DNA from 2 places in the Streptococcus sp. FDAARGOS_192 genome. Region 2 is predicted to be linked to the other one. Evidence: predicted binding sites of a transcription regulator. Region 2 holds the regulator's gene; the other holds the start of a gene.

Region 1 (5,718 bases), 510 kb from region 2:
TTTGAAAATGTCGTTATTTTTATCTGTAATATCCACACCTTCAAAGGAAATAACACCTTTTGTAGGTTTCTCAAGCAAGTTCATTGAGCGTAGGAAGGTAGATTTTCCTGATCCTGAAGGACCGATGATAACCACTACCTCACCCTTTTTAATATCTAGATCAATCCCTTTGAGAACTTCGTTCTTACCAAAATACTTGTGAAGATTTTTAATCTCAATAATTGTTTCTGCCATTATTTACGTCCCTCCCCAAGTCGTTTTTCCATTTGTTTCAAGAGTGCCGTCATAGCCGTTGTCACAATCAAATAATAGAAGGCTGCGAACAAGAGCGGTGTCAAGGTCAAGTAGGTTGTTGTTGCAACAGTTTGTGCACCATTCCACAATTCCATAACTCCGATGGTTTGCAAGAGCGAACTATCCTTGATAATAGTAACAAACTCGTTACCCAAGGCAGGCAAGATATTTTTAATAGCTTGAGGCAAGACCACATAACGCATGGTATTCCATGGACGGATACCAAGTGAGTAGGCAGCTTCAACCTGACCTTTAGGAATAGACTCGATACCTGCACGCACACTCTCAGAAATATAAGCACCACTGTTCAAAGAAAGGACGATAATACCTGGAACGATACGTGACAAATCAAGGTTCAAAATGCCAAACTGAACAGTTGGAAGATTCATGTGGATGAGGTTAAAAGCAATCATAATCTGTACAACCATAGGAGTCCCACGGAAAACCCAAACATAAAGGCTTACCAACCACTCCAAAGGTTTGATTCCAGAACGCTTGGCCAAGGATACCAAAACCCCAAGGATGGTTCCGAAGAAGACCACGCAGACCGAAATCATAATTGTTACTAAGACACCATAGTTAAAGTAAGACCAAAACTGTGGTAGAAATGAAAAATTCATCTAGATACTCCTTACTAATATTCTTCAATATTATATCAGAAGACTGTATAATAATAAAGTATTTTCTTATAAATGCGATATTTCAGTATAAAAACTAAGTTATAGACCTAGCTAGCAAAACTCTTAAGCAATACACCTCATGTATTTCCAAGATGACACCACGCCAAAAACTTTGCCAATGAGTTGAAACACTGCCTGTTTTGACAAGCCATACAAGCATCACCCCATGCTTTCATCCTGATAAAAATGCCTGAAACTCGATAGTTTCAGGCATTCTGATTTTTGGAACCTTGTAAAGTTCCAAAATAATTTATTAGTAAAGCAAATCGTAGATTTCCATTGCAATCAAGTCGATGCTATCAAATGAATAAGATTCACGTGCTTCAACATCACGCAATGTGAAAACTGGACCATTTTCAGGATCGTTGCTAAATGATACTTCGGCAACAACCACTCCTTCACGTTCAAAATTACGTTTCAAATTACCACCATCAGCCGCCATCATTTCAAGACGGTTAATGATTCTCACCAAATGTGATTCCATGTTATTTCTCCTATTAATTGTGTATTTCTTACTTATTTTATCACACTTATGGGAAAAATGGGGGAATTTTAGATATTTTTCAAGGAATTGTACATAATGGCCTTGATAGAATGCATACGATTCTCAGCTTCTTGGAAGATGATATCGCTGTATTTTTGGAAGACTTGATCGGTGATTTCTAATTCTGCCAAACCATATTTGTCATAGATTTCTTGCCCAATTTGGGTATTGAGATCATGAAAAGCTGGGAGACAGTGCATAACGATGACATCTGGATTTTCCGTCTTGGCAAGTAGGTCTGCATTAATTTGATAAGGCAGGAGTAAATCAATACGAGATTTAAAGTCTACTTCTTCACCCATAGATACCCAGACATCCGTATAAAGCATATCCACTCCCTTGACCTCTGAAATATCATCTGTAATGGTTAAATCGGCACCATTATTATGTTTCTGAGCTAGGGCTACAATCTCATCTTCAGGTTGCAGCACCTCTGGGGCAATAATCTTGACATTAACGCCTAAAATAGCCGAAGTGACCAAAAGTGAGTTGGCCATATTATTTCTACCATCTCCAATATAGGCGATGGTCAAACCTTCCAAACTACCAAAACGCTCCTTCAAAGTCATGAAATCCGCAATCATTTGCGTTGGATGCCAGGTATCCGTCAAACCATTCCAGACCGGAACTCCTGAGTACTTAGCCAAATCTTCGACATCTTCTTGCTTAAAACCACGGTATTCGATTCCATCAAACATAGAACCAAGCACCTTGGCTGTATCAACTACAGATTCCTTTTTACCTAACTGAATGTCTCCAGCACCAAGGTAGGTCACATTCATACCTAGGTCCTGACCAGCCACTGTAAAAGCTGAGCGAGTTCTTGTGGATGTTTTTTCAAAAATCAAGGCAATATTTAAGCCATCTAAATATTTATGCGGAATTCCTTCCTTCTTTAGCTGTTTAAATTTTATAGATAAATCGATTAACTCCTCAAGTTCCTGCTTGGTAAAGTCGATTTCTTTCAAAAATGATTTAGCTTGTGTCATAGGCATCTCTCTTTCGTTCTGAATAATATAAAAACATTATATAATATTTATGCATTTTAGACAAGCATTTTTGAATTAAAATTCAATGTTAGCACTCTTGTTAAGAGAGTGCCAAACCTAGATGCTTTTTACTTGCAATCTACCTTCCGCATGCTATAATGGAGTCATAGATTTGACCTTTTTTGACCAAGATTGTTTTCAATAAAGATCTTTCCCAATTCAGATAGAAAAGAGGTACTGATATGCTCTGTCAAAACTGTAACCTTAATGAAGCTAGTATTCATTTGTATACCAATGTAAATGGTAATCAGCAACAAGTTGACCTCTGTCAAAATTGTTATAAAATCATGAAATCCGATCCAGAGAACCCCCTCAATCAATTCAATCAAACAGGAGGTTCCAACTTCTTCGACGATTTCTTCAGCGACCTAAATAACTTCCGTTCTTCTAACGGCGATCTTCCCAATACACCTCCAACACAAGAAGGAGGTAACCGAGGAAACGGTGGCAATACACAAGGGCCAGGCCGTCCAGGAGGACCACGCCAACAAGCTCCTCAACAGCCACAAGGTCTTCTTGAAGAGTTCGGCATTAACATCACTGACATCGCTCGTCGTGGAGATATTGATCCTGTCATTGGTCGTGACGAGGAAATCATTCGTGTCATCGAAATCCTTAACCGCCGTACCAAGAACAACCCCGTCCTCATCGGTGAACCCGGTGTCGGTAAGACTGCTGTCGTTGAAGGCCTAGCTCAAAAAATTGTAGACGGTAGCGTGCCACAAAAACTCCAAGGCAAACAAGTCATCCGTCTTGATGTGGTCAGTCTGGTTCAAGGGACTGGTATCCGTGGCCAATTTGAAGAACGCATGCAAAAACTCATGGAAGAAATTCGTCAACGTCAGGATGTTATCCTATTTATTGATGAAATCCATGAAATTGTGGGAGCTGGTAATGCTGGTGATGGCAATATGGATGCTGGAAACATCCTAAAACCTGCCCTTGCTCGTGGAGAACTTCAACTGGTCGGAGCAACAACACTCAACGAATACCGCATCATCGAAAAAGATGCTGCCCTAGAGCGTCGTATGCAACCAGTTAAGGTTGACGAACCAACGGTTGAGGAAACCATCACTATTTTGCGTGGGATTCAGCCTAAATATCAAGACTACCACCACGTCAAATATACGGACGAAGCAATTACTGCAGCTGCAGAATTGTCCAACCGCTACATTCAAGACCGTTTCTTGCCAGACAAGGCCATCGACCTTCTCGATGAAGCAGGTTCTAAGATGAACTTGACCCTCAACTTTGTTGATCCTAAAGATATCGACAAACGTTTGATTGAGGCTGAAAACCTCAAGGCTCAAGCTACTCGTGACGAAGACTTTGAAAAAGCTGCCTATTTCCGTGATCAAATTGCCAAATACAAGGAAATGCAAAAACAAACCATCAAAGACCAAGATATGCCTGTCATCACAGAAAAACATATCGAAGCCATTGTGGAACAAAAAACCAATATTCCTGTCGGTGATTTGAAAGAAAAAGAACAATCACAACTTCTTAGTCTTGCTGATGATCTTAAATCACATGTTATCGGACAAGATGCCGCAGTTGATAAGATTGCCAAAGCCATCCGTCGTAATCGTGTTGGATTGGGTGCACCAAATCGCCCAATTGGTAGCTTCCTCTTCGTAGGTCCTACAGGAGTCGGTAAAACTGAACTCTCTAAACAATTGGCGATTGAACTCTTTGGTTCAGCTGACAGTATGATTCGTTTCGACATGTCAGAATACATGGAAAAACACGCCGTTGCCAAATTAGTCGGTGCCCCTCCAGGATATGTCGGTTACGACGAAGCTGGTCAGTTAACTGAAAAAGTCCGCCGTAATCCTTATTCACTCATTCTTCTAGATGAGGTTGAAAAAGCTCACCCAGACGTTCTTCACATGTTCCTCCAAGTTCTTGACGACGGTCGCTTGACTGATGGTCAAGGGCGAACTGTAAGTTTCAAGGATACCATCATCATCATGACTTCAAATGCTGGTACAGGTAAAGTAGAAGCTAGCGTTGGCTTTGGAGCTGCCCGTGAAAATCGTACCAATTCTGTGCTTAACCAGCTTGGAGATTTCTTCAGCCCTGAATTCATGAACCGTTTTGACGGTATTATCGAATTCTCTGCCCTTAGCAAGGAAAATCTCCTCACTATCGTGGACCTCATGCTTGATAATGTCAACCAACGCTTGGCTAATAACGGTATCCACCTCAGTGTAACTGAGAAAGTTAAGGAAAAATTGGTTGACCTTGGTTACGATCCTAAGATGGGTGCTCGACCACTACGTCGTACCATCCAAGATCATATTGAAGACGCTATTACTGACTTCTACCTTGAAAATCCAAACGAAAAAGATCTCAAGGCAGTCATGACTTCAAAAGGCCACATCACCATTAAGTCTGCTAAAAAAGCCGAAAAAACTGCTCAGAAAGCTGAGACAGCAAAAGAAACTGATTAAATAAAGAAACCAAGTCGCAATGGCTTGGTTTCTTTATCTTTTCATTTCCTATTTTCAAATTTATCCCTAATTCTGCCTAAATCAATAGGAAAATGAGCAAAATTTTAGTATAATATAGGCAAATAAACGTAAGGAGCAACTCATGAATCCAACATTTGGTGACAAGGTTGAGGGAGCTCATTATCAAACACGTTACGGTGTTTATGCTGTGATTCCTAACCAAGAAAAGACAAAGATTATTTTAGTCCAGGCTCCTAACGGAGCTTGGTTTCTCCCAGGTGGAGAGATCGAAGCAGGCGAGGATCACTATAGCGCATTAGAACGCGAGTTAATTGAAGAACTTGGGTTTACAGCCACTTTAGGCCAGTACTATGGCCAGGCTGATGAATACTTCTATTCAAGCCACCGTGACACTTACTATTACAATCCAGCCTATATTTATGAAGTTGTAGATTTTTCAAAAATTGGCAAACCTCTCGAAGATTTCAATAACCTGGCCTGGTTTCCAATTGACGAAGCCATTGCTAAACTTAAACGTGGCAGTCATAAATGGGGAATCGAACAATGGAAAGAAACTAACACAACAACTGGCAAATCCTAGGAGGAAACTATGAAACTCATTAATACGACCCGTACACACCAAGAACTTGTTCAAAACCAACTTGACAACACGGATGCCTTTCTCGTAGAGACCTACT
Region 2 (5,718 bases):
CGATGCAGTAATCTTGTTCGTTGGTACTAAAAAACAAGCAGCTGAAGCAGTAGCTGAAGAAGCAACTCGTGCTGGTCAATACTACATCAACCACCGTTGGTTGGGTGGTACTCTTACAAACTGGGATACTATCCAAAAACGTATCGCTCGTTTGAAAGAAATCAAACAAATGGAAGCTGATGGAACTTTCGAAGTTCTTCCTAAGAAAGAAGTTGCACTTCTTAACAAACAACGTGCACGTCTTGAAAAATTCTTGGGTGGTATCGAAGATATGCCTCGCATTCCAGATGTAATCTACATCGTTGACCCACACAAAGAACAAATCGCTGTTAAAGAAGCTAAAAAACTTGGTATCCCAGTTGTAGCGATGGTTGATACAAACGCTGATCCAGATGAGATTGATGTAATCATCCCAGCTAACGATGACGCTATCCGTGCCGTTAAATTGATCACTTCAAAAATGGCTGATGCTATCATCGAAGGTAACCAAGGTGAAGATGCTTCTGCAGATTTCCAAGAAGCAGCTGCAGCTGATTCAATCGAAGAAATCGTTGAAGTTGTCGAAGGTGACAACAACTAATCTTTAAGATTGGTTTGGGCTCAATGCCCACTAAAGATACGACAAACACCTAAGGGGCGGGGCTCAGCCCTGCCCCTTAGTTTGATAAAATAAATTTGGAGAAAAACAAAATGGCAGAAATTACAGCTAAACTTGTTAAAGAATTGCGTGAAAAATCTGGTGCTGGTGTCATGGACGCTAAAAAAGCATTGGTTGAAGTTGAAGGTGATATCGAAAAAGCGATTGAATTGCTTCGCGAAAAAGGTATGGCTAAAGCAGCTAAGAAAGCTGACCGTGTTGCAGCTGAAGGTTTGACTGGTGTTTACGTTAACGGTAACGTTGCAGCAGTTGTTGAAGTTAATGCTGAAACTGACTTCGTTGCGAAGAACGCTCAATTCGTTGAGTTGGTAAACGAAACAGCCAAAGTAATTGCTGAAGGTAAACCAGCTAACAACGAAGAAGCATTTGCATTGACTATGCCTTCAGGTGAAACTCTTGAAGCTGCATACGTAACTGCTACAGCTACTATCGGTGAAAAGATTTCATTCCGTCGTTTTGCAGTTGTTGAGAAAACTGATGCACAACACTTCGGAGCTTACCAACACAACGGTGGACGTATCGGTGTTGTTTCAGTTATCGAAGGTGGAGATGATGCTCTTGCAAAACAAATCTCAATGCACATCGCAGCGATGAAACCAACTGTTCTTTCATACACTGAATTGGACGAACAATTTGTTAAAGATGAATTGGCACAACTTAACCACGCTATCGATCAAGATAACGAAAGCCGTGCAATGGTTAACAAACCAGCTCTTCCACACCTTAAATATGGTTCTAAAGCTCAATTGACTGATGCTGTTCTTGCTCAAGCTGAAGAAGATATCAAAGCTGAGTTGGCTGCTGAAGGTAAACCAGAAAAAATCTGGGATAAAATCATCCCAGGTAAAATGGACCGCTTCTTGCTTGACAACACTAAAGTTGACCAAGCATACACACTTCTTGCTCAAGTTTACATCATGGACGACAGCAAAACAGTTGAAGCTTACCTTGAATCAGTAAATGCTTCAGTAGTAGAATTCGTTCGCTTTGAAGTTGGTGAAGGTATCGAAAAAGCATCTAACGACTTTGAATCAGAAGTTGCAGCTACAATGGCAGCAGCTCTTAACAACTAATTCTAGTTGCTAGATAAAAAGAAAAGAAGTTACGTGAATGAATCGTAACTTCTTTTTTGTTGCTATTAAAAAACGTCTGAGCATGCCCCAGACGTTGAAAAAAGTAATTAATGAGCGAAGGTATTTACACCAAGTAGAAGAGAGAGTGTTCCCATGATGATACCTGCAAGGATAACCCCCAGCATAACAGCAATAACACTACGTTTAAAGTCCCAATCTAGGATAGATGCTGCTAGGGTACCAGTCCAAGCTCCTGTTCCTGGAAGCGGAATTCCCACAAAAAGTAGAAGGGCCCAGAAGACACCCTTATCTCCGGCAGCTTTTTCAAGTTTTTGGCCACCACTGTGACCTTTTTTAAGACACCAGGTAAAGAAGCCACCAATCAGAGGTTTGTCTGCCCCCCATTCGAGAACACGGCGGGCGAAGAAGAAGATAATTGGAACTGGAATCATGTTCCCAATGACACAAAGAATTAGGGCTTGCCACCAAGGGATACCTGAGGCGATAGCAACAGGAACGGCTCCACGGAGCTCAACCAAAGGAATCATAGAGATTAAGAGTGCAATGATGTATTTCATGAGTAACCTTTCATAGGGGAATAAAATAAGAGATAAGACTCAAAATGACATGAGCTTTATCGAGAGTGATAAGACTAATACTACTGCAAAAGTGCTAAAAAGTACTTGTTGGATTAGGTGGGTCTCAGCCTGTCAAAGTGGATAGAAAATTTGAATCAAACACCTTAAGTTACCTAATATTTTAGTCTTATTTATTGTATCTTATATGGTCTCTAATGACAACTTTAAAAAGCTTTTTGAAGGTATAGTTTCCCATGAGCTGACATTTTTGGTATAATAATAGTCAGTTATAGTCAAATTAGACTGGAGGAATTAAGATGGCAAGAAATACATCAGATAGTATAGAAGAATATATTAAAGAATTGCTGGGCCAGTCTGGAATTGCTGAGATTCAACGCTCGAACTTAGCAGATACTTTTCAAGTTGTACCGAGTCAGATTAACTATGTTATTAAGACTCGTTTTACAGAAAGTCGCGGTTATATTGTTGAGAGTAAACGTGGAGGTGGCGGTTATATTCGTATCGTCAAGGTCAGATTCTCCGACAAGCACCACATGATTAATGATTTGCTTCAGAACTTGGCAGATCAGCTCAGCGAGCAGGTATTTACAGACTTGATTCAGTTGCTTTTTGATGAAAAAATCATCACTGAACGTGAGGGAAATTTGATTTTAGCAACTGCTAGTGATGATGTTTTAGGCGAAGATGCGGCTGCTATTCGTTCGCGTATTCTACGCTCGCTATTACTTAGATTGGATAGAAAAGGAAATTAGATGACGACATATTCAAGAAAAATGCAGGCCATTTTCCATCGTGCTCAGCTTGAGGCAGAGCGTTTTGGAAGTCCTTTCTTGGAGACTTGGCATGTGCTTCTGGCTATGGTTGAGGTTCCAGGATCTGTAGCCTACCTAACATTTACTGATTTTGAGGACCGTATTCGTGCGGAAGAGATTGAGACCGCTGCTGTGCTAGCGATGGAGAAAAGTCCAAAAGACTTGTCTGAATCAGATATTATCGATTTACGTGCACAGTCACATGCTTTAGAGGCTATGTTGCAAGAGGCAGAGGGAATTGCTAGTGTGACTGGTGCTGTAGAGGTAGGGTCCGAACATGTATTGATGGCCTTCCTTCTTCATAAGGATTTGATGGTTTGTCGTCTCCTTGAAGTTGCTGGTTTTCAATATAAGGATGACAGCGATAAGCCTCGCATTATCGATTTACGACGTTCTTTGGAGCGTTACGCAGGTCTTAGTAAGCAAGATTTGAAGGCCATTCATGACCTTCGTAAGCCTAAAAAATCAAAGGCATCAGGAAATTTTGCTAATATGATGCAGCCTCCTCAATCTTCTACTGGGGAACTGTCAGATTATACCAAGGACTTAACGGCAGTAGCCGAGTCAGGTGCTCTTGATCCTGTTATCGGACGTGAGAAAGAAATTTCACGCATGATTCAGGTTTTGAGTCGTAAAACGAAGAATAACCCAGTTCTTGTGGGTGAAGCAGGTGTTGGTAAGACGGCACTTGCGCTTGGCTTAGCACAGCGTATTGCTTCAGGCGAAGTACCTTTTGAGTTGGCTGATATGCGTATCTTAGAGCTTGATATGATGAGTGTGGTTGCAGGAACACGTTTCCGTGGCGATTTCGAAGAACGTATGAATCAGATCATTGATGAGATTGAAGCTGATGGAAAAATCATTCTCTTTATTGACGAATTGCATACGATTATCGGTTCTGGTTCAGGTATTGATAGCACCTTAGATGCGGCGAATATTTTGAAACCTGCTCTAGCACGTGGAACCCTTCATATGGTTGGAGCAACAACTCAAGCTGAGTACCAGAAGCATATTGAAAAAGATGCAGCTCTTTCTCGTCGTTTTGCTAAAATTACAATTGAGGAGCCAAGTGTAGCTGAGGCGATTGATATTCTAAAAGGCCTACGTTCGTCTTATGAAGACTATCATCGTGTAACGATTACTGATGAGGCAGTTGAGACAGCGGTCAAGGCGGCCCACCGTTATTTGACGAGTAAAAACTTACCTGACTCTGCCATTGATCTTTTAGATGAAGCGAGTGCAACTGTTCAAGGTCGTATCAAAAAAGAAGCCAAACGTGAGATAACGCCTTTGGATGAAGCACTTCTATCTGGTGATATGAAGGCTGCTGTTAAACAATATAAAGCTAGCCAAAAAGCAAAATTACCAAAACCTGCCTTGGTAGATGCAGATCAGATTATGCAAACCCTTAGTCGTCTATCAGGTATTCCTGTTGAGAAGATGACTCAGGCAGATAGCAAGCGTTACTTGAATCTGGAAGCAGAGCTTCACAAACGTGTTATTGGTCAAGATGAAGCAGTTTCAGCCATTAGTCGTGCTATTCGTCGTAACCAGTCAGGTATTCGTACTGGAAAACGCCCAATTGGTTCCTTTATGTTCCTTGGACCTACTGGTGTTGGTAAGACAGAATTGGCCAAGGCTTTGGCGGAAGTTCTCTTTGATGATGAGTCAGCTTTGCTTCGCTTTGATATGTCAGAATACATGGAAAAATTTGCGGCTAGCCGACTTAACGGTGCTCCTCCAGGTTATGTTGGATATGATGAGGGTGGTGAATTAACAGAGAAAGTTCGCAATAAGCCTTACTCAGTTCTCCTCTTTGACGAGGTGGAGAAGGCTCACCCAGATATTTTCAACATCCTCTTACAGGTTTTGGATGATGGTGTCTTGACGGACAGTCGGGGTCGTAAAGTTGACTTCTCAAATACCATTATCATTATGACTTCGAACTTGGGAGCGACTGCTCTTCGTGATGATAAGACTGTTGGATTTGGTGCCCAAGACATTTCTCATAATCACCAAGCTATGCAATCACGTATCATGGAAGAACTTAAGAAGGCCTACCGTCCAGAGTTTATCAACCGTATTGATGAGAAGGTTGTCTTCCATAGTTTAGAGGAAGAGCAACTTCGTGAGATTGTCAAGATTATGGTGCAACCGTTGGTATCAGCTTTGGCTGAAAAAGGGATTGACTTGAAATTCCAACCAGCTGCCCTTAAGCATTTAGCTAAAGATGGCTATGATGTTGAGATGGGTGCTCGTCCATTACGTCGTACGATTCAAACTCAAGTGGAGGACAAGTTATCTGAGCTCTTACTAGGTGGCCAAGTAGTTAGTGGACAAACTCTTAAAATTGGCTGCTCGAAAGATAAATTAACCTTTACAGTAGTGTAAAAATCAAACAAAAAGACAGATTACAGGTGTAGTTTGTCTTTTTTGTGTCAATAGGAGTCAAGGTAGAGTCAATCTATCTGTAAAGGTGGGGTAAAAGAAAAAGTCGAGCAAAGCTCGACTGTAATGACTAGAGTTTTTCGTTGACAAAGTTGACAAAGTGATTCCACCAGACCTTGAGGAAGAAA

The links. Region 2 encodes CtsR, which represses protease genes until heat stress. Its sites were predicted from a motif close to TTGGTCAAAAAAGGTCAAANA; they were not measured.
Region 1: A6J31_RS02075 (ATP-dependent Clp protease ATP-binding subunit) is a predicted target of CtsR. The motif match lies at 2,677-2,697, and genes of this name have one in related genera.

The regions. Positions count from the first base shown of each region.
Region 1 covers NZ_CP020431.2:210,142-215,859, reverse strand. The annotation lists gene A6J31_RS02095 (amino acid ABC transporter ATP-binding protein) at 1-234, opposite strand, end outside; gene A6J31_RS02090 (amino acid ABC transporter permease) at 234-914, opposite strand; gene A6J31_RS02085 (DUF1797 family protein) at 1,228-1,458, opposite strand; gene argF (ornithine carbamoyltransferase) at 1,527-2,507, opposite strand; gene A6J31_RS02075 (ATP-dependent Clp protease ATP-binding subunit) at 2,750-5,020, shown strand; gene A6J31_RS02070 (NUDIX hydrolase) at 5,163-5,621, shown strand; gene A6J31_RS02065 (DUF1827 family protein) at 5,631-5,718, shown strand, end outside.
Region 2 covers NZ_CP020431.2:1,910,798-1,916,515, forward strand. The annotation lists gene rpsB (30S ribosomal protein S2) at 1-580, shown strand, start outside; gene tsf (translation elongation factor Ts) at 691-1,731, shown strand; gene A6J31_RS09915 (COG2426 family protein) at 1,839-2,309, opposite strand; gene A6J31_RS09920 (CtsR family transcriptional regulator) at 2,627-3,082, shown strand; gene A6J31_RS09925 (ATP-dependent Clp protease ATP-binding subunit) at 3,083-5,533, shown strand; gene pbp3 (D-alanyl-D-alanine carboxypeptidase PBP3) at 5,661-5,718, opposite strand, start outside.